3 regions of the Cytobacillus sp. SAFR-174 genome follow, and region 3 is predicted to be linked to each of the others. Evidence: riboswitches for the same ligand, from Rfam matches in the RefSeq annotation. Region 3 holds a riboswitch; each other region holds the start of a gene.

The links. A riboswitch is a leader RNA that binds a small molecule or an ion and turns the genes downstream of it on or off. The one in region 3 is predicted to bind cobalamin.
Region 1: another riboswitch for cobalamin. It lies ahead of cobJ (precorrin-3B C(17)-methyltransferase); the one in region 3 lies ahead of ACTHRG_RS18360 (helical backbone metal receptor).
Region 2: another riboswitch for cobalamin. It lies ahead of ACTHRG_RS10900 (ribonucleoside-diphosphate reductase subunit alpha); the one in region 3 lies ahead of ACTHRG_RS18360 (helical backbone metal receptor).

The regions. Positions count from the first base shown of each region.
Region 1 covers NZ_JBQCMZ010000021.1:52,734-59,246, forward strand. Annotated here, with positions in the region: partial or broken gene ACTHRG_RS18875 (cupin domain-containing protein) at 1-308, opposite strand, end outside; gene ACTHRG_RS18880 (hypothetical protein) at 408-824, opposite strand; gene ACTHRG_RS18885 (VOC family protein) at 1,241-1,663, shown strand; gene ACTHRG_RS18890 (SRPBCC family protein) at 1,780-2,238, shown strand; gene ACTHRG_RS18895 (GerAB/ArcD/ProY family transporter) at 2,581-3,684, opposite strand; gene ACTHRG_RS18900 (hypothetical protein) at 4,053-4,334, shown strand; cobalamin riboswitch at 4,386-4,562, shown strand; gene cobJ (precorrin-3B C(17)-methyltransferase) at 4,796-6,418, shown strand; gene cobK (precorrin-6A reductase) at 6,428-6,513, shown strand, end outside.
Region 2 covers NZ_JBQCMZ010000008.1:155,467-161,979, forward strand. Annotated here, with positions in the region: gene ACTHRG_RS10895 (ribonucleotide-diphosphate reductase subunit beta) at 1-605, opposite strand, end outside; gene ACTHRG_RS10900 (ribonucleoside-diphosphate reductase subunit alpha) at 618-2,840, opposite strand; cobalamin riboswitch at 2,975-3,168, opposite strand; gene ACTHRG_RS10905 (hypothetical protein) at 3,290-3,418, opposite strand; gene ACTHRG_RS10910 (heavy metal translocating P-type ATPase) at 3,438-5,873, opposite strand; gene copZ (copper chaperone CopZ) at 6,022-6,228, opposite strand; gene ACTHRG_RS10920 (metal-sensitive transcriptional regulator) at 6,246-6,513, opposite strand, start outside.
Region 3 covers NZ_JBQCMZ010000020.1:33,276-39,788, forward strand. Annotated here, with positions in the region: gene cobD (threonine-phosphate decarboxylase CobD) at 1-393, opposite strand, end outside; gene cbiB (adenosylcobinamide-phosphate synthase CbiB) at 368-1,333, opposite strand; gene ACTHRG_RS18350 (adenosylcobinamide amidohydrolase) at 1,330-2,802, opposite strand; gene ACTHRG_RS18355 (FecCD family ABC transporter permease) at 3,194-4,246, opposite strand; gene ACTHRG_RS18360 (helical backbone metal receptor) at 4,212-5,171, opposite strand; cobalamin riboswitch at 5,338-5,542, opposite strand; gene ACTHRG_RS18365 (hypothetical protein) at 5,624-6,400, opposite strand.

The DNA.
Region 1 (6,513 bases), on a different contig from region 3:
AAAGCTTGAGGTACTTCTCCATTATCAAGGTTTAATCCTAATTTGATTTCTTCATATTCACCATTTTCATTGATGATATGTATGGTTAATGGACTTCCATCGTGAAAATACCATAATTCATCCGATTTCAATCGATGAAAATGGGATACATCATTGGAGGTTAATAAGAAATAGATACTTGTATAGAGCTTGCGTGTTCCCGCAAATTTCACAGACAATTCTTGATCAGAAGTACATTCCTCTGATTGAAAAGTTCTTTTATAATATCCTCCTTCTGGATGAGGAGTTAATCCAAGCTTTGAAACCCATAATGCTCATTCTTCATTTTAAATGCTCCAATCCCTGCATAAATAAATACCAAAAAAGTTCCTTAAGTTGGCTTAACCTATTTTTTTAGTACCTGTAACTTATTTTTCCTTAGAAAAGTCATTATAATTTTTGAACTTTGAAGGCCACTTTTTCTTCTTTAAGTACTTTTCATTAAGCACTAAAATCTTCCCGCTCTCAGCGGGTGTGTATTTTTTATACACTAGTTTATATTTTTCAAATGCCAAGTGCCCTAAAATATAAATTGGTAAGATCATGAAAATGAGGATTACCAATTGCATTAACCAATTTAATTCATCTCCAATGATATAAATCGTAAATACAGCATGTGCTGCAAAAGAAACCATTAATGTGAGAAGCACATTAGATAGATGAAAAGGGATCATTTTATTTTTTTCCCGGAACATTCGCTCTAGTTCATTTTTGATAAAAAGTGTAGTAAATACAGATATCACAATAACAAAAAGGGAAACAAAATATGTAAGAACAGTGTACATGTTTTCCGCCCACGCTCCTTCAAATACAATAGAAGAAAAAGCTGATAATCAATTATACTTACTATCGCTATCATGGTCATCAAACCGCTTTATTATGGGAGCCTCAATAAAAAGTAAATGTCTGAGATTAAAGGATTAAGACGCTTAGTGTCTAAATCTTTGTTTTGTTCAGAAAAAATTTTATATTCATTGTAACACAAAAAATAATAAAGATTTTGGCTGAACTAGAAGAAGTAAAGCGTGTAGATTAATTCAGCTTCGCTTAGTAATATTTTTGTTCCGCCAATTTGAAACAGCCCTTGTGAATATAAGGCACTGAATAATTGAAATTATCAGAATTTTAATGTTATTAACGAGCTTGTTGGTTATAATAATATTTGGAGCACATATCCAATAAAATTTGAGGAGCTGAAATCATGCAATTTATTCCTTATTTACAGTTGAACGGAAACGCAAGAGAAGCAATTGGATTTTACGAAAAGGTATTTCATGCCGAAAATTTAGGAGTGATTACATTTGGTGAAATGCCTGCCAGCCCGGATTTTCCTTTGCCAGAGGACGCAAAAGACCTTGTTGCACACGGGACGATAAGGGTTGGTGAGTCAGCTATTATGTTTTCAGATACATTCCCAGGTCAGCCAGCTCAAGAGGGAAACCTAGTGACCATTTGCATTACCTTTGACAATGCAGACAAAGCCCGGCAAGTTTTTGATGCCTTACAGGATGGGGGAAGAGTTGAAATGCCGCTATCAGAAACAAGCTTTAGTCCTGCTTACGGGGTCATTAAAGATAAATTCGATGTAACCTTTCAAATTTATACAGAAGGACATCAAGGTTAGTACATACGATATAGGAGAAAAACGGCTTTGCGAAAATATCAAAGCCGTTTTTTTATGACTCGTTTATTGAATGGGTAAGCTTTTAATAATTGAACAATTGGAAAGGAGTATACATAATGACGAACCTGAAAGAAGTATCTATTTCAAAAGTGGAGATGCTTATCAGAAAACCTGTTAAGGAGGTATTCGATGCTTTTATCGATCCTTCGATTACTACTAAATTCTGGTTTACCAAAAGCAGCGGAAGATTAGACAAGGGAAAACGACTCCGCTGGGATTGGGAGATGTATGGAGTTTCTGCTGAACTTGACGTAATAGAATTGGAACAAAACAACAGAATTCTTATCAAATTTGACGATGATACTTCGGTAGAGTGGATGTTTACACCCCGTACAGAAGGAACTTTTGTCACCGTCATTAACGCAGGTTTTAAAGGAAGTCCAGATGAAATAATTAATCAAGTGATAGATTCAACTGGCGGTTTTACGATTGTTCTGTGTGGTTTAAAAGCACTTCTTGAGCATAACATCATTTTGAATCTTGTTTCGGATAGATTTCCTGACGCGCAAGTATAAAGTTAAGAATATCTTTACCCTTAGAGCAAGTGGTAAACAAATTGATTTAACAGCACTGACAAATTTTGAATGGGATGCAGCAGTTCAAGGCATTTGGCCATGATCCAAAAAATGATTTAACTAGGAGTGGATAATGAGAAATTAAAGAATGTGGTACGTTGCCCGGATTTCAGGAGAATGGAGTCTGGATCCTCTATTATTCCGAAAAAATCAAATATATTTGCAGAAATAAGGTACTTAAGCGAATACAAATATATTCAGCAAATTATTATGCTTGCCGGTTAAAGCCAAAAGAAAATACATCCGGCAAGCAGCAGAACCAGCCCCATTAAGATAAGCTTTTCATTTCTTTTTACCCTTCTTTTTTACCCTCTTGGCAATCATGATAGCGGCAAAGAGCAAGGGAATATAAATGAACGTAAAGCCAAACCCTATTTTCCCAAAAAATTCATTAAGCATACTGATCCTTTCGCGCGTATTAATAAAGTTAATCAGTATTAATAAAGCACTGACAACAAAAAACACTCCAATCTTTTGTCTAATATTAAAGATTCTCTTGATAAGTCTCGAACAGATCCAGATGGCAATACACACATTCGGAAGCATAATTAAGTTCCAGTTTGCAATTCCAATATATTCGAAACGTTCCACAAAAGGCATTTCTACAATTTTCCACATGGTCAAAGTGGGCCAGACCTCTTTAGCAAGCAGATCTTCCGAATAATAGGCAAACGTAATGACTGCTAAAATAGTATAGATCAAGGTAGTGGTAAAAACAGCAAGGTGTGCCCACTTTTTGGATTTCTTTGGTTCCTTTATAAAAGGATAAATGAATAGAATAATCTCAAATCCGATGAAGGTAAGCGACATCTTGTAGGAACCGATGAGAAGTTCTTTAACGGAATGGTCCCAAATTGGCAGTAGATTGTAGAAATTTGAAAATTTAATGGCCCAGCCAAATGTGAGAAGGAGATAAGCAGGCAATACAAGACCGAAAAAGGCTATACCGACTACGGTTCTGAACCCTCCAAAAATGATATAAGTACAAAGTATCATGAATCCAAAGGAGAACCAGAAAGTGCTAAGATCCGGAAACATCCACACTTGAATGATTTCGATAAATGTTCGTGCTATGGCTAAGACATACAAAAAAAAGTAACCTATGAAAATGGAACTGATTGCTTTGCCGATAAAATTGCCCAGAAGGTACTTATGGGCTGTCACAAAATCACCATCAACCGTTTCGGCAATTTTATAGTTCATCCAAAGGATGACATGTATGCAACCCCCGGCAAACAGGATGGAGATCCAGGCATCATAGCCTGCATCCTTTGCGATATCTCTCTGATAGCTAAGAACCCCAATGCCAATTTGCATGGACATAATTAAATAAAATACTAAAAATGGGGATATCTTCAATCTGTCTGGTATTGGCTGCTCCTTTATTTGGTTCACCTCCGTTTCATGATTTGGTATCTGGCTGTGGTAAAACTGAGTTCCCACTCCGGCGTTATTCATCAACTTTTTATCTTGTGTTCTTTTTTTGCTAAAGGGGGTAGGCTGTTTATTAAAGTAAGACCAAAGCGTACATTTGTTTTTTGACTATATTAAAAATTTATTGGAATAAAAAGATTTTTCCCATACCTCATGCTGGACTTCATCCTTAATCCTGTTTAGTCATAAGTAAATCACCATTATTTTCTGCATTACTCTTAATATTACCGGTGCTGGAAAACTTATGAATGGAAGGCAATAAAAAGTGTGGCGGTACATAGTTACAACATCCACAAAGTTTCCTTTCTATCATTTGGGGAATGTCTGTCATCGCAGATTCTGCCCAGTTTTCTTCTGCAGTTTCAGAAGTTTCTGAAGTTGAGTATGTAGGAACAGCCCTGACTTTTCAAATGTGTTTTGGTTTCCTGATCACTATATTTTCTATAAACCTTATTCCTATTATTCAGAGGTTAGTTGGCTGGGAATGGGTCTTTGCCTCTTTAGCGATTGGACCGATTCTTGGAATGGTTTCTATGGTCCGGTATAAACGGCATGAATTTTATAATGCCAAAGCTACTAACACAGCATTAAAAAAATTATGAAAAAAATAATATGTCAAAATTGGTCATTATATGTTATATTAGTAAAAAATTAATATATCAATTTAAATAAGTGCTCACTTTGTGAGGTAAAAGGGAAACCAGTGAAAGTCTGGTGCAGCCCCCGCTACTGTAAGAGCTGATGAAATTACAAAGCCACTGAGAAATCGGGAAGGTGTAAGAGTAAGAAGAAGCTTAAGTCAGGAAACCTGCTTATTTAAACGACACTTGCTTTTCGGAGGGAGAAGTATAGGCGGGACAATTATGATCAATTGTTTTTGGGTTTCAGTATGCTTATTTTTATACTGTCATTTCATATGCCTGTATTCCTTTGAAAAGGAGTGCAGGCATTTTTTATTTTGCAAGAAGCATTGAACTTTGAGAATTAGATGGCGCAGGCCGCCTGCTCGAGCAGTACGGCAGCAGACATGGCGCATGTGCATTTCTTAATTGGAGGTAAGCCTATGAAAAAGGGAAAAATCTTTGTTGTCGGCTTTGGTCCGGGCGATCGTGAGCATATAACCAAGCGGGCTGTGGATGCGCTGCAGCAGAGTGATTGCATTATTGGCTATAAAACTTACGTAGATCTGATCGAGACATACGTAACAGCAAGTTCGATTGTCAGCACAGGGATGACTGAAGAGGTATCCCGTGCGCAGGATGCAGTGAAAAGAGCGGAAGCCGGCCAAATTGTTTCTGTGATTTCGAGCGGTGACTCGGGCGTTTACGGCATGGCCGGCCTAGTGTATGAAGTGCTGATCGAATTGGGCTGGAAAGAAGAAGAAGGAATCGAAGTGGAAATTGTTCCTGGCATCTCTGCGATTAATTCATGTGCGAGCTTACTGGGTGCACCTGTCATGCATGACTCCTGCACCATCAGTCTGAGTGACCATTTAACACCCTGGACGGTAATCGAAAAGCGCATTGAAGCAGCCGGAATGGCAGATTTTGTCATTGCATTATATAACCCGAAAAGCGGCCGGCGGACACGGCAGATTGTCGAGGCACAAAGGATTCTATTAAAATATCGTTCTCCTGATACACCAGTGGGGCTTGTGAAAAGTGCTTACCGTGAAAATCAGAATGTCATTCTGACGACACTGGCGGAAATGCTTGATCACGATATAGGCATGCTGACAACAGTTGTGATCGGGAATTCCTCCACTTTCTTTTATGACAATAAAATCATTACGCCGAGAGGCTACCAGCGCAAGTATACGCTTGGGGAAGAGAAGCAAAGCTTAAAGCCGCATCAGCGTTTAAAAAAGGAAGCGGAGCCATGGGCATTAAATCAGGAAACCGGGGAAGCAGTGCCCGGCTACGAGCAAATTGAAAGCAAAAAACAAGAATCCAGTTCACTGAATATGGCTTTAAAGGCTTTATCAATGGTGACGAAATCGGAGATTGACCAAACACATTTGGTGCAGCAGCCAATCGAAGATATTTTTGAATTTGCGGTTTCGCCTGGTGTAGCCAATAAATTTGTTACAGCTGACCAAATGCGTGTACTGGCAGAAGCTGTTGGCGAGAAAGGCACCATGGAATATACACCGGATCACCGATTCTTAATCAAGATTCCAACCGGACGGCCACAGTCAATTGTGGAAAAACTCGAACAGCATGATCTGACAGTCATGCCGGTAGGTGATGTTCTAAATGTAAAAGCCTGCGATTTTTGCTACGGGGAGAAGGCAGAATCCATTCCATATGCAGAGGAAATTGCAGCTGAACTTGGCGGCTTAAAGCTACCAAAGGAACTGCATATTGGCTTTAATGGCTGCGGTATGGCCTGTTATCGGGCGGTATTTGATGATATCGGCATTGTTTACCGCAAGAAGAAGTTTGATTTATTTATCGGGGCAAAGCCGGTTGGCCGTACAGCCCATGCTGCCCAGCCGGTGGCAGAGGGAATTGAGCCTGAACAGCTGGTGCCGTTATTAAAGGAGATTATCGAAGAATACAAAGAAAATGCGCATCCGAATGAACGGCTTTTTAAATATTTTAAGCGCGTGAAAAAAATTCAGTATTTTACCTATCAGGATATGAGCTCCAAGATCGAAGTAGAGCCGGCACCATGCGGGGATTAGGAGGATCTCATGATTTTATTTTTAGCAGGCACAAGTGATGCGAGAGCATTAGCCATTCAATTGAAAAATCAAGGTTATCCCTTATTGGCAACCGT
Region 2 (6,513 bases), on a different contig from region 3:
TTCCTTGCCAGGTGATAAAAAAATGCAAAACCTGAATAAAAGAATAGCCCCTCCAAAACGACATCAAACACAATCGATTTCAGCAGACTCTCCGCACTTGGATTCTCTGCAAAATCTTTATATCCGTTCACAACAAATTCATTTCTTTCAGCTAATATAGGTTCTGTCCGCCAGAATTCAAAAACCTCATCCTGCTTTTGTTTGGGAACAAGGCTTGATAGAACATAGGAATAGGAGTGATTATGAATCACCTCCTGCTGTGCAAGTATGATCATGAGTGCTGATAGGCTTGAGTCGGTAATATAATCAGCAACTTTTCCGGCATAATCCGTCTGGATGCTGTCCAGCAATGCAAGCAGCCCAATAATCTTCAAAAAGGCATCTTGTTCACTTTTCGTTAAGTGCGGAAATTGCTTAATGTCCTGTGACATGTTTATCTCAAATGGCGTCCAAAAGTTAGCGAGCATTTTTTTATACTTGGGATAGGCCCATGAGAAGCGGACATCATCCCAATTAAGGATATTGGAGCATTCGCCGTTGATGATTGAAGTTGATTTATTAGGCGCCGATTGATTAATAATTGGGCGTTTTTTTAGAGTATTCATAAGGGGCCTCCTTTAGCTTGAGCAAGATTCGCAGTCTTCAACCTCTGATGAAGTTGAACGGATATAGTAAGTTGTTTTTAATTTATTCTTCCATGCTGAAAGATGCAGGTTTAAAAGATCGATAGCTTTAATATGGTTAGGTATATAGAAATTAAATGAAATAGCCTGATCTATATGCTTTTGTCTGTTTGCATTCTGCCTGATGCTCCACTCCTGGTTAATATGATAGGCAGATTTGTAGTACCAAATGGTCTCACTGTTAATTTCAGGAGCCGTAACAGGGATTCGATAATCCTTTTTCTCTTCGGAATACTGCTTGTTAAATATAGGATCAATACTCGGTGTGCTTCCTGCAATTAATGCAGTAGATGCATTAGGGGCAACCGCCATCAGATAGGCGTTTCGGACGCCGAATTCCTTTACCTCCCTGCTCAATCCTGTCCAGTCCATTTCTGTCTTTGCCTCCAGATATCCCCGTTTTTCAAAATACGCACCCGTTTCCCACTCAGAACCTTTAAAGGCTGAATAGCTTCCTTTTTCTTTTGCCAGATTCATAGAACTTTTTATCGCTAAAAAAGCAATTTGTTCATATAGAATGTCAGCGAATTCTGCAGCTTCTTCGCTTTCCCATGTGATTTTTTTCAGTGCAAGAAGGTGGTGCCACCCAAAAGTCCCCAGTCCAATCGCACGGTATTTTTGATTTGTGATCTGCCCCTGAGGAACCGGAATACTATTTATATCAATAACATTATCAAGCATTCGCACCTGAATGGGCACAAGCCTTTCAAGGACTCCTTCACTTAAGGCCCGAGCAAGATTGATGGATGAAAGATTGCAGACAACGAAGTCTCCCGGCTGTTTTTCGATAATAATTCTCCCATCTCTTGTATATTCTTCAACCCTCTTAGTAACACTTTGGTTTTGTACGATCTCAGTGCAAAGGTTGGTACAATAAATCATCCCGCTGTGAGAATTGGCATTTTTCCGATTAACCTCATCCCGGTAGAACATGAATGGTGTCCCGGTTTCAAGCTGACTTCTCATGATGGATTTCATGATCTCGATAGCAGGAACTTTTTCCCTTGATAGATTCGGGTTATCTATGCATTCTTTATATTTCTGGCGGAATGACCCTTCGCCTTCTCCTTCATCATAAAAATCCTCCAGGGAAAAGCCCATGATTGTACGGACTTCATGGGGATCAAATAAATACCAATACCCTCGGCTTTCCACTTTTTCCATAAACAAATCAGGAATGCAGACACCTGTGAATAAATCATGTGTTCGCTGCCTTTCATCTCCATTATTAAGCTTTGCATCAAGAAACGGGAAGATATCTTTATGCCAGACATCCAGATAGACGCTTATAGCACCCTGCCTTTGTCCAAGCTGGTCGACACTGACCGCTGTGTTATTCAGCTGCTTCATCCAGGGAATCACCCCTGAAGATGCCCCCTTAAATCCTTTAATATCACTGCCTCTGCTGCGGATTTTCCCCAAATATACTCCGATTCCTCCGCCATTTTTAGACAGTGATGCAATATCGGTATTACTGTCATAAATGGAATCAAGACTGTCATCAACGGTCTCAATGAAACAGCTTGAAAGCTGTCCCCAGTTCTTCCCTGCATTAGCGAGTGTTGGAGTGGCAACAGTCATATACAACCCGCTCATTGCCCAGTATGCTTCTTTAACAAGCTCAAGACGCTTTTCCTTCGGCTCCTTTTTCATCAGCACCATGCTGATGATCATGAACCGCTCCTGTGGAAGCTCATAGAGGTTTTTCTGTTTGTCCCTGGCAAGATACCGATCTGCCAGCATTTTCAGCCCCAGGTATGTAAATAAACGGTCATTTTCTTTCCTAATAAAATAGGACAGCTCATTTATCTCCTCCTCTGAATACACATCTAATAAATCTTGTTCATAAATTCCCAAAGCGGTCAGACGTTCAATTAGCGTATAAAAATGTGTGTAACAATCATCCGGCCCGCATTCTCTGTTTTTTCCGGACTCATTATAGAGCTTTTTAAGAAGCAGACGTGAAGCGGCATACGTCCAATCTGGCTCTTCAATGCTGATAAATGATAAACAATCCAGTATAAGCTGGTCATACATGACCTCCGCTCCCAGCTGACTCATTTCTTCTTTCCTTTTTAATAGCTGCCCAATGTCGAGCTGTGGAAATTCTGTCTTAAGTTCTTCTAAAATTTTTATCGGCTGTATGGTTTGGACCATCTTACTTCCTCCTAAAGGCAAAATAAAAATCCGCCCGGAAAATGAGCGGATCAAACGATAGTATAATAGCAGGAAGCAGATGAACAGACGGCCATTACGCGATCGTTTCATCATCTCAATCCCCGAAGATAAGAAACTTTCGATCGCCCTGGCAGGTCTCCTGGCTTGTGCTTCACTCTACTAAAAGCCCTTCCCATACTAGCGCCATGAAGCGTTTTGTACAGTGGCATGCTTTTTTCGTCTGCACTTACAGTTGCGGGGACAGCTTCGGTTTTTCACCGAATTCCCTATTAAGTCCATATAGGACACCAATCACGATCTATATGTAGTTTTCACTTTAGAACATCCATACTATATATTGTAGAGAATTCTATCATATCGAGAAATAAATTACAATTATTAATCTGCCAAAAATGGGCAGAGGGGGATTCCCTCTGCCCGGTCATTTGTTATTCATGATTTTCGATTTCAATATCATGAGGTATCGGCTCTGGCTTAGCCCAGAAAGAATCATATGCCGCATAACCAGCCATTACAAGCACCAGATAAGCAATCGCTGCACCTGCCCATTTCTTCATTTAAATTTGCCCCTTTCAATTAAACGTTTTTTTCACTTACTTTTACTCTTTGTAATCTAAGTGCGTTTAAAACGACAGATACGGAGCTGAAAGCCATTGCTGCGCCGGCAAGCCAGGGAGCAAGGAACCCTAAGGCAGCTACTGGGATGCCAAGTGTATTGTATGCAAATGCCCAGAAAAGATTTTGTTTGATATTCCTTATGGTTTTTTTACTCATTAGAATGGCGTCTGCGATACTATTTAAATCCCCTCTCATTAGAGTAATATCTGCTGCTTCCATCGCAACATCTGTACCGGTTCCAATCGCCATTCCTATATCAGCAACAGCAAGTGCAGGGGCATCATTTATCCCATCGCCGACCATGGCGACTTTTTTTCCCTGGTTTTGAAGTTTTTTTACTTCTTCTGCCTTGCCTTCAGGCAGAACCTCTGCAATTGCAGAGTCTATCCCCACTTCCTCAGCTATTGCCTGAGCCGTACGTTTGTTATCTCCCGTTATCATAATGACTTCAATCCCCAATTGCTTTAAGCGATTGATTGCATTTCTGGATGTTTCTTTTATTGTATCAGCCACTGCAACGATACCTGCATATTTGCCATCGACTGCAACTAGCATTGCCGTTTTTCCATTTTCCTCAAGTATCTCCATTTCCTGCTTGGCTGAATGGACATTTATATCGTATGTTTCCATTAATCTTCTTGTACCGATTAGAAGGTTTTTGCCTTCCACTTTTGCTTTAATCCCAAAGCCGGGAATAGCTTCAAATTCCTGTGGATTAAAAAGATTGATTCCTTTATCCTTTATCCCTTTTACAATTGCTTCGGCCAATGGATGCTCAGACTGTTTCTCAGCAGATCCTACAAGCTGGAGAAATGCCCTTTCTTCAACATTACCTTCCGTAATCACATCCGTTAAAACCGGTTTGCCATGTGTTACGGTTCCGGTTTTATCAAGAACGACTGTAGTGATTTCATGTGTAAGCTCCAGGTGCTCCCCGCCTTTAAAAAGAACCCCATATTCCGCTGCCCGGCCTGAACCAGCCATTATAGAAGTTGGCGTAGCCAGACCCAGGGCACATGGACATGCAATCACCAGGACGGCAATCAACTTTTCTAGTGCTTCTGCAAAATTACCGGGACTTACCCATATATACCATACCAGGAATGTAACCACTGCTATGCTCACAACAATCGGAACGAATATCCCGGAGATTTTGTCTGCCATTCGCTGTATGGGCGCTTTGGAGCCTTGCGCTTCTTCAACTACTTTAATAATCTGTGACAGTGCTGTATCTTTGCCAACTTTAGTGGCTTTAATTTTCAGGAAGCCATTTTTATTAATGGTGGAGCCGATGACTGTGTCGCCTGCTGTTTTATCAACAGGTACGCTTTCCCCCGTCAGCATGGATTCATCCAATGCTGACTGTCCCTCGATAATTTCACCATCGACCGGAATTTTTTCACCCGGTTTTACAAATATGATATCTCCAGTAATAACTTCTTCAAGGGGAATTTCAATTTCTTCCCCTTCCCTCAAGACAGTTGCTGTTTTTGCCTGAAGGCCCATAAGCTTTTTGATTGCTTCAGAAGAACGCCCCTTTGCCCTCGCTTCAAACAGTTTGCCTAAAATGATTAATGTTATAAGAATGGCACTTGTTTCATAATAGAGCTCCACCATATGCCCGTTGCTGCCAAGTGATAATAAAGATTGGTATAAGCTGTAGAAAAACGCTGCCGAAGTACCCAGTGCAACCAGAAAATCCATATTGGCGCTTTTATTTTTTAATGCCTTATACGCCCCAACATAAAATTGTTTTCCTATGAAAAATTGCACGGGAGCTGCAAGCGCCAGCTGCACCCAGGGATTCATAAACATATCAGGAACGTAAATAAAGGATGTAAACTCGAAATGTCCCACCATGGACCAGAACAAAGGGATGGAAAGAATTAATGAGAAGATAAATTTGCCTTTTTGCTTCTCGATTTCCTTTTCCCTATAACCTTCTATCTCTTGGTCTTTATCCGTTTTTACTTTTGCCTGATACCCTAAATTCTCTATTTTCTTTATCATATCCTGGACGGAGACTTGCTCGGGATTATATTCAACAGTGCCCGTTTCAAGAGCCAAATTGACTACAGCATGTTTTACCCCAGGAAGTTTAGTAAGTCCCTTTTCAATTCTTCCGGAGCAGGCCGCGCATGTCATCCCCAGCAATTCGAACTCTGCTTTTTCCGATACTACTGCATAACCGAGATCCTCAATTTTTTTCTCAAAAGCTTCAACAGAAGTTACTTCCGGATTATATTTTATCGCTGCTTTTTCCAATGCAAGATTGACACTAGCTTCCTGGACACCATCCAGCTTATTCAGCCCCTTCTCAATTCGAGATGAACAGGCCGCGCATGTCATTCCCGATATCGGAAGGTGAACCTCCTTCAGGGCTGCATCACCCATAACTCCCACTCCTTTATCAAACGAAGTACCTTACACTTATATACTATACCCCACTACCCTATATGTCAATCAAATAAAATTAGACAAATTTCTTAATTTGTAAAAAAAGAGAACGTGCATTTTATTCACACGTTCCTTCCGGGTTAGATTACTCTACATCATAGCCTTGATCGTCAATTGTTTCTTTAATTTGTTCAAGTGAAACTGCAGATGAATCAAATTGAACCTGCACCTGGCCATTATCAAGGTCCACTGCTACCTTATCCACGCCATTTAATTTGCCGACACTGCCTTCTACGGCTTTTACACAATGTCCGCATGACATTCCGCTTACTTTCAAAGTTACGTTTTCCATAATAATGTAGCCTCCCGTTATTTTTTCATTAACTTCTGGACTGTGATTAAAAATTCATCAAGCACTTCTTCATCGCCTTCGTGGATTCTTTCAACCACACAGCTTTTCAAATGGCCTTCAAGCAATAGCTTGGCTACGCTATTCAAAGCGGACTGAGTTGCAGAAATTTGTGTTATTATATCGTCACAATAAACGTCTCTGTCAATAAGTCCTTTTATTCCGCGTATTTGACCTTCAATTCGATTTAATCGGGTCGTCAAATTCTTTTTCACTTTTTCCGAGTGA
Region 3 (6,513 bases):
CCAATCTTCAGGCTCCAGCTGATAATAAGAGACTGTACAATTATTAACCCGGCAAGCCTCTTCATATTCCGAAAAAGCCGGCTGAATAATCAGTGCATGTTTCCCTGCTATCATCCTGCCAATCAGGGTAATCAGCTCGGCGCCTCCATTTCCCACCAGAATCTGTGTTTCCTTTATCCCTTCTGCAGCCGCCAGTTTGCTTTTTAAAAGCACTCCATGTGGATCCGGATAATCGGTTATATAGGGGAATAGGCTTCCCCACCTGTCTTTTAATTCACTGGGAGGGCCCAGGGGATTGATATTGGCACTGAAATCAATCCGCTCCTCAGGCATTTGCTTATCCATCGCTTCATATAAATATTGCGGATTAGATCCGTGTGAAGGCCAGATCAAGAAACATCCCTCCTGTCCATAATAGAAGCAAAAATAGGAAAACTGCTTTGTTCATAATCGAGATACTTTTTATGATATGTTCTTTTTCAAGCATAACCATTGGCTTCCCCATTGTCGCACGGTTAGAGATGACATCCTTATAAAAATTGATTCCGCCCAGCTGCACCCCCAGAAGTGCTGCAACAGCCGCTTCCCCCCAGCCGCTATTCGGGCTCGGATGCTTCGGTGCATCTCTTAAAAGGATTGCCCATGCCTCCCCATATGGAGCATACTCCGGCTTTTGTGTGAGCATGATGCAAACCGATGTCATCCGGCTTGGAATCCAGTTTACGATATCATCCGCTTTAGCAGAAGCCCATCCAAAATCCATATATCGTTCATTCATGTGGCCAACCATTGAATCACATGTATTAATGGCCCGGTAGATCAGAGCCAGCGGTGCACCGCCAATCATGGCCCAAAGTAACGGAGCAGTAATGCCATCACTTGTGTTTTCCGCCACTGTCTCCACGGCAGCCCGGACAATGCCTGGTTCATCCAGCCGATCTGTATCCCTGCCGACAATGTATGAAAGCTTTACTCTTGCTGCTTCCATATCCCCTTTTGCCAGAGGCTCATATACCTCCAGCGCTGCCTCTTTTAAACTCTTTTGAGCAATGGCTGTGAATATAAGAATTCCTTCTGCCAGGATGCCTGCGATCGGATGAATTTCATAGAAGAGCCGGGTAATGAAAAGGGTGATGCCACCTGCTGCCAGCACCACGATTAATAGCACGAGGCTCCCTTTTAATTTTCTAAAGCGGCCTTTATTCAGAGCTTGTTCCAGTTTATGTATCAGGGCACCCATCCACCTGACCGGATGCGGCCAGTTTGGCGGATCCCCTATCAGCTTATCCAGTAACCAGGCAAAGGTTAGCGCGAACAGGTGATATAAAATCATCTTTTTATCCTGCTTTGCGATTTTTTTATCGCCTCAACGGTACATTCGTAGACACCCTTGCCAATCACTTTGCCAAGCGGTGTAATGGTACCCGCATACTCCAGGTTTTCTCCCTGCTGTGCGGCGGCAATCAAAATACTGTCAGTTGATGTTCCGGTCGCTATCGTCCCTGTGACGGCATCTATAACTTTCTGATCATTTAGTGCTCTGGTCTTAGCCTCGGTTGCGGTCATAATGGATTGGATAAAGGCTTCCTCTGTAAGATGGCCATTAACGAAAATCCAAGTATTGATTGTACCTGGAGTCAGATGATAGGAATGCTCTTCACTTTTCGAAGCATCAACCGCATTGCCGACACCGGCTGTCACGACCACATACACAGAGAATGTATCTTCTTCATAAAATTGGCTGCTGTAATCCTCAATATATACAGCGGTCATCATCCCCACAGTTTCCCCGGGTTCAAAGCCGATTTCCCGTACAAATTCCGCCATCTCTGCCCGATGATCGCTGCAGTCATAATTCTTGCTCACATGCCGGTTAAGAAAAATCCGATTCCAGCCAGTCCCCGATCCGGTTACACCTGAAGACATGGTTTTAAGCGGAAATGGCGAGCGAAGGACCAGCAAATCCTCCCGTACCTCCAGGCTGGCTGGATCGATGCGCTTCTCTAATTGGCTTTCTGCCTGTGAGCGCTCAGGCACCAGCACCATCTGAGGGGCCGCCACTCTTGGATGCGGCAGCTTCTCGATCTTCGTCCTGTAAACCTCCCGTATCCGCCCTTCTTTTAAAACCTCATTAGGAACATGGTTAATATTGACTTCACCATTCTCCAGCAGCAATAGGCGGTCACAGTACAGGCCGGCCAGATTCAAATCATGGAAGATGGAGATCACCGTCAGTCCGCAGTCCTTTGACCATACGGAGAGGAGATCAAGCAGTTCTTTTTGATAAGACAAATCGAGATGGTTCGTCGGCTCATCCAGCAATAATATTTCCGGCTCCTGGGCAAGGGCCTGTGCTAAAAACACCCTCTGTCTTTCCCCGCCGGATAATTGCTGAATATCAGCATCCTGAAATCGGGAGATGCCCGTCTGTTCCATAACCCGGTTAACCGCTTCTTCATCCTTGCTGGTCCAGCTCTGGAACCAGCCCTTTTGATGAGCATAGCGGCCAAGGGAAACGGTTTCCTTTACGGTATATGAAAAGGCCTGAGAGGAATGCTGGGGCAGAACAGCCATGATTTTCGCCAGTTCTTTCGGTGTATATTCTGAAAGGTTCTTACCTTTGATCACAATATCACCTGATGTATGGGGCAAAATGCCGCTCAGCATCTTCAGAATCGTCGTCTTGCCGCTTCCATTCGGCCCCAATATCCCGAAAAGCTCCCCTTTTTCCACTTCAAAGCTGATATTTTTTACAACCGGCGCACCGGCATACCCGCCAGTGATTTGCTGGACTCTTAGCATGATTTACCACTTCTTTCTGAACAGAAAAGCGCAAGCGCCTTGCCCCGAAGGAACGCAGACTAAGATCGCCACGTCCTGTGGCAACGTCTGCATGACCCGCATCCTGCGGGCCTCAAGCACAAGACGAGCCTCACAGAAAGGCGTTATTTGCCTTTTTGGGAGGATTGCCCGAAATGTGGAGGCGACTGCCCAGGGACGACAGGCATAAGACGGTTCCTGTAAGAAGGCGTTTTTCCTTCTGAAAGGAAACGGCTTATGACCCCGAGTCCCTAGGAGCCGCAACAAGACAAGCTTGTGACCTCGAGGGGGTAGGCGCTGGAGCTAGACAGTTACCTAAGTTCAAAGTTGTACTTTCTTACAATTTAGAAAAGCGCAAAACGCCCTTATGCGCTTAAAGTTTATTCCTTCTTTTCATTAAAATAACCCCAAAAGCAGGTGCACCGATTAAGGCTGTAATCACACCGATCGGAAGCTCGGCAGGGGCAATGATCGTCCGTGAAACCAGATCGGCAATAATAAGGAAACCTGCTCCCACCAGAATGGATAGCGGCAGCAAATGCCTATGATCCGGTCCCCATAACATCCTGGCCAGATGGGGAATCACAAGTCCGACAAACCCGATCGTTCCAGACACAGCAACAGCCGCACCCGTTAAGATGGAGCCTGCTATCAGGACCATCATCTTTCTCTTCTGAACGTCCACCCCGATATGCCGGGCCTTTTCCTCTCCGAAGCTCATAGCATTAAGCTCTTTGCTGTTTACTAACAGAAGAACCGCACCTATCACAAAGAAGGGAAGGATAATGTTAATATACGCCCAGCCTCTCATCGACACACTTCCAAGAAGCCAGCCGATGATCTGTCTTAGCTCTTCACCAGTCAGAGCAATCATCAGAGAAATTAGAGCGCCAAGAAAAGAACTGAAGATAATGCCCGTTAAAATAATCGTTTCCACTTTCATGGATCTTTCAATATTTCTCGCAAAAAGCAAGACAGCAAAAATGGTTAAAAAGGAAAATAAGATGCTGAATAAAGGCAGCGTAAACATTCCTGCAAAGGGAATGGATAAGCCAAAGAACAAGGTTAAAACTGCACCGAGTGAAGCCCCGGAAGAAACTCCAATGGTATATGGATCTGCCAGCGGGTTTCTTAATAAACCTTGAAAGGCGGCTCCCGCAATGGCAAGAGACGCCCCAACCAAGCCTGCCAGCAATACGCGCGGAAGCCTGATGTCCATAATGATATTTGCATGCATGCTATCTGTGTTTTCCAATGAAACAAAGGGAAAAATCTCAGCGCTTATTACTCTGATGATCGTCATGGGATGAATGGACACTGTTCCAATTGAAATCCCCATCAGCATGGCACAAAGCAGGAAAGCTGCTGCTGTTACATAAGCCAGTAATTTATTATTTAAATACGTCCGGATATACTGCTTTTGCAAGTTCTTCGACTCCTTCAATAATACGAGGGCCAGAGCGGGTTACCATATCGGAATCAACATCGGCAACCTGCTTATTTTTCACTGCGGTAATATCCTGCCAGCCATCCCGGCTTAAGACATTGCCGACAGCATCTTCAGTGTAATAGCCATGAGTTGTGATGATCACGTCCGGATTTCGTTCGATAATCGCTTCCGGATCCATCTTCGGCCATCCTTCTTCCGAAATAATATTTTCCGCGTTGATGGCACTCAGCATTTCGTCCATAAATGTCTCAGTGCCTGCTGCATAGATTTCTGGAGCAGGTGAAACTTCAACCATTACCGATTTGCGGTCCTCTTCTTTTATCCCATTCGCTTTTGTTTTGATTTCCTCAAGCTGGCTCTTCATGTCTGACACAAGTGTTTCTGCTTTTTCTTTCTCTCCCGCTGCCGTTCCAATCATTTCAATGGATTCAAAAACCTGATCAAAGCTCTTCGCGTCATTGACAACAAGGACGGTCACACCCGCATCCTTTAATTGCTGAAGACCTGCTTCCGAACTTTGTGCGCTTGAAGCATGGGCAAGAACAAGGTCGGGGTTTAAAGAGATCACTTTCTCTACATTAAATTCCAAGCCTCCAACCTTTTCCTTTTCTGCGGCTTCTGGCGGGTAGTTATCAAAGTCGGAGACCCCAACCACTTCTTCTCCCAGCCCCAACTCGAATGCTATTTCAGTGTTACTTGGAATCACGGAAACGATTCTTTCAGGCTTGGCTTCAATGACCACTTCATTATCCAGCGCGTCATTTATCGTTACAGGAAATGCAGCATTCTGCCCTTCCTCAACCTTTTTCTCTTCTTTTGGCTGTTCAGCACTCCCGCCGCAGCCTGCAAGCAATCCTGCAGCAAACAGCATAGTTAATAAAAATGCATAAAACTTTCTCATTCTCAGCAATCCTCCTAGAACTTTCGACAGAATTCGAGTGGTGCCTGTCACCACCGTTTTAAAATAAAAAAACATCCCCTCGAACGGCAAGGAGATGTTGGTATGGTCATTTAAAAAATGCAGAATAGATGGCCGGACCAAACACCTCCCTATCCTCGTAGGTTTATGGGTGCTTAAGAATCAGGCAGGTCTCCTGGCTCATGGTCAATGCGTTCTGCTCCTTCCCATACTTGGGTGTACAGTGGATTTGCAGACAGCTACCATTTACAGTGGCGGGACCGCGCTGGAATTTCACCAGCTTCCCTATTAAGTCTTCAAAAGCGCTTGCTTTAAAGCCCTTTTGAGAAGACACCTGTTCTATTGCGGTTATAAAATTTTCTATTTCCGATTATACACCATCCCGCAGAAAAAGTAATAGAAATTTGCTGAATGTTGTAAAAAAGTTCAGAATTCTAACGCGAGTATATTTTCCATTCCCTTGTCTTCTTATCGAACACAATCTTCGCCTCACATGGCTCTTTCACTATGGCTTCATACTCATCATACATATCATCCATATTCGCAAAATCACCAATAATCCAAATAGGAATCTCAATCCTGACCCGATTCTGTTCAATATCCTTAATGGAAAGGACCGCTCCTTCTTTCATAAGGGGCTTTAATGAAAGCAGGACATCTCTGGTGATTGGAGGATACGTCTTTTTCTTTTTAATGCCAAGGAGCGTTTTTTCTACCTTCATCTGTTCCATTTTCCCGGGGATCACTTCTCCAAGCATACGGTAAAAATCGTTCAGATCGCGGTAATATGTGCGGTTAAACCAGCCATCATCATGAGCAAGGTACACATACCGGTTGCTCAGATAATTGTAAAAAGGCAGCTTAAGATGTTCTTTGACATGGCCGAGATAAAGAAGTTCCGCAATGGTCTGGCCGGGAAGCTCATTCACCGCTTCCTCTTCCTCGAAGTCGATCCAGCAAAAATCGCCATAGCCGTATACATCATCCCCAACCAGCCTGCCCAGCTTGTCCCTTGATACATAATCGAACATCGTGTGAGTATTAAAGTCCCCATGTTCAAAACGATGCTTTAACAGCAGCAGATTATTAATAGAATCTGAAAGAGTCTGGGCAAACTCTGCAAACTCAATTCCATAAGTCATCACATACTGATCCTGTTCATTAAGGTGGATGTAGATGAGATCACGAATAGTTTGATTCCTTCTTTTCAATGACGAAACCCCCGAACCGTAGCCTAATTGATAAAAGACAGCTTCTTATGAAACTGTCTGCCAAACTTCCAGTATTTTATCCTCTTATTGTAGCAAAAATATCTGAAAATATC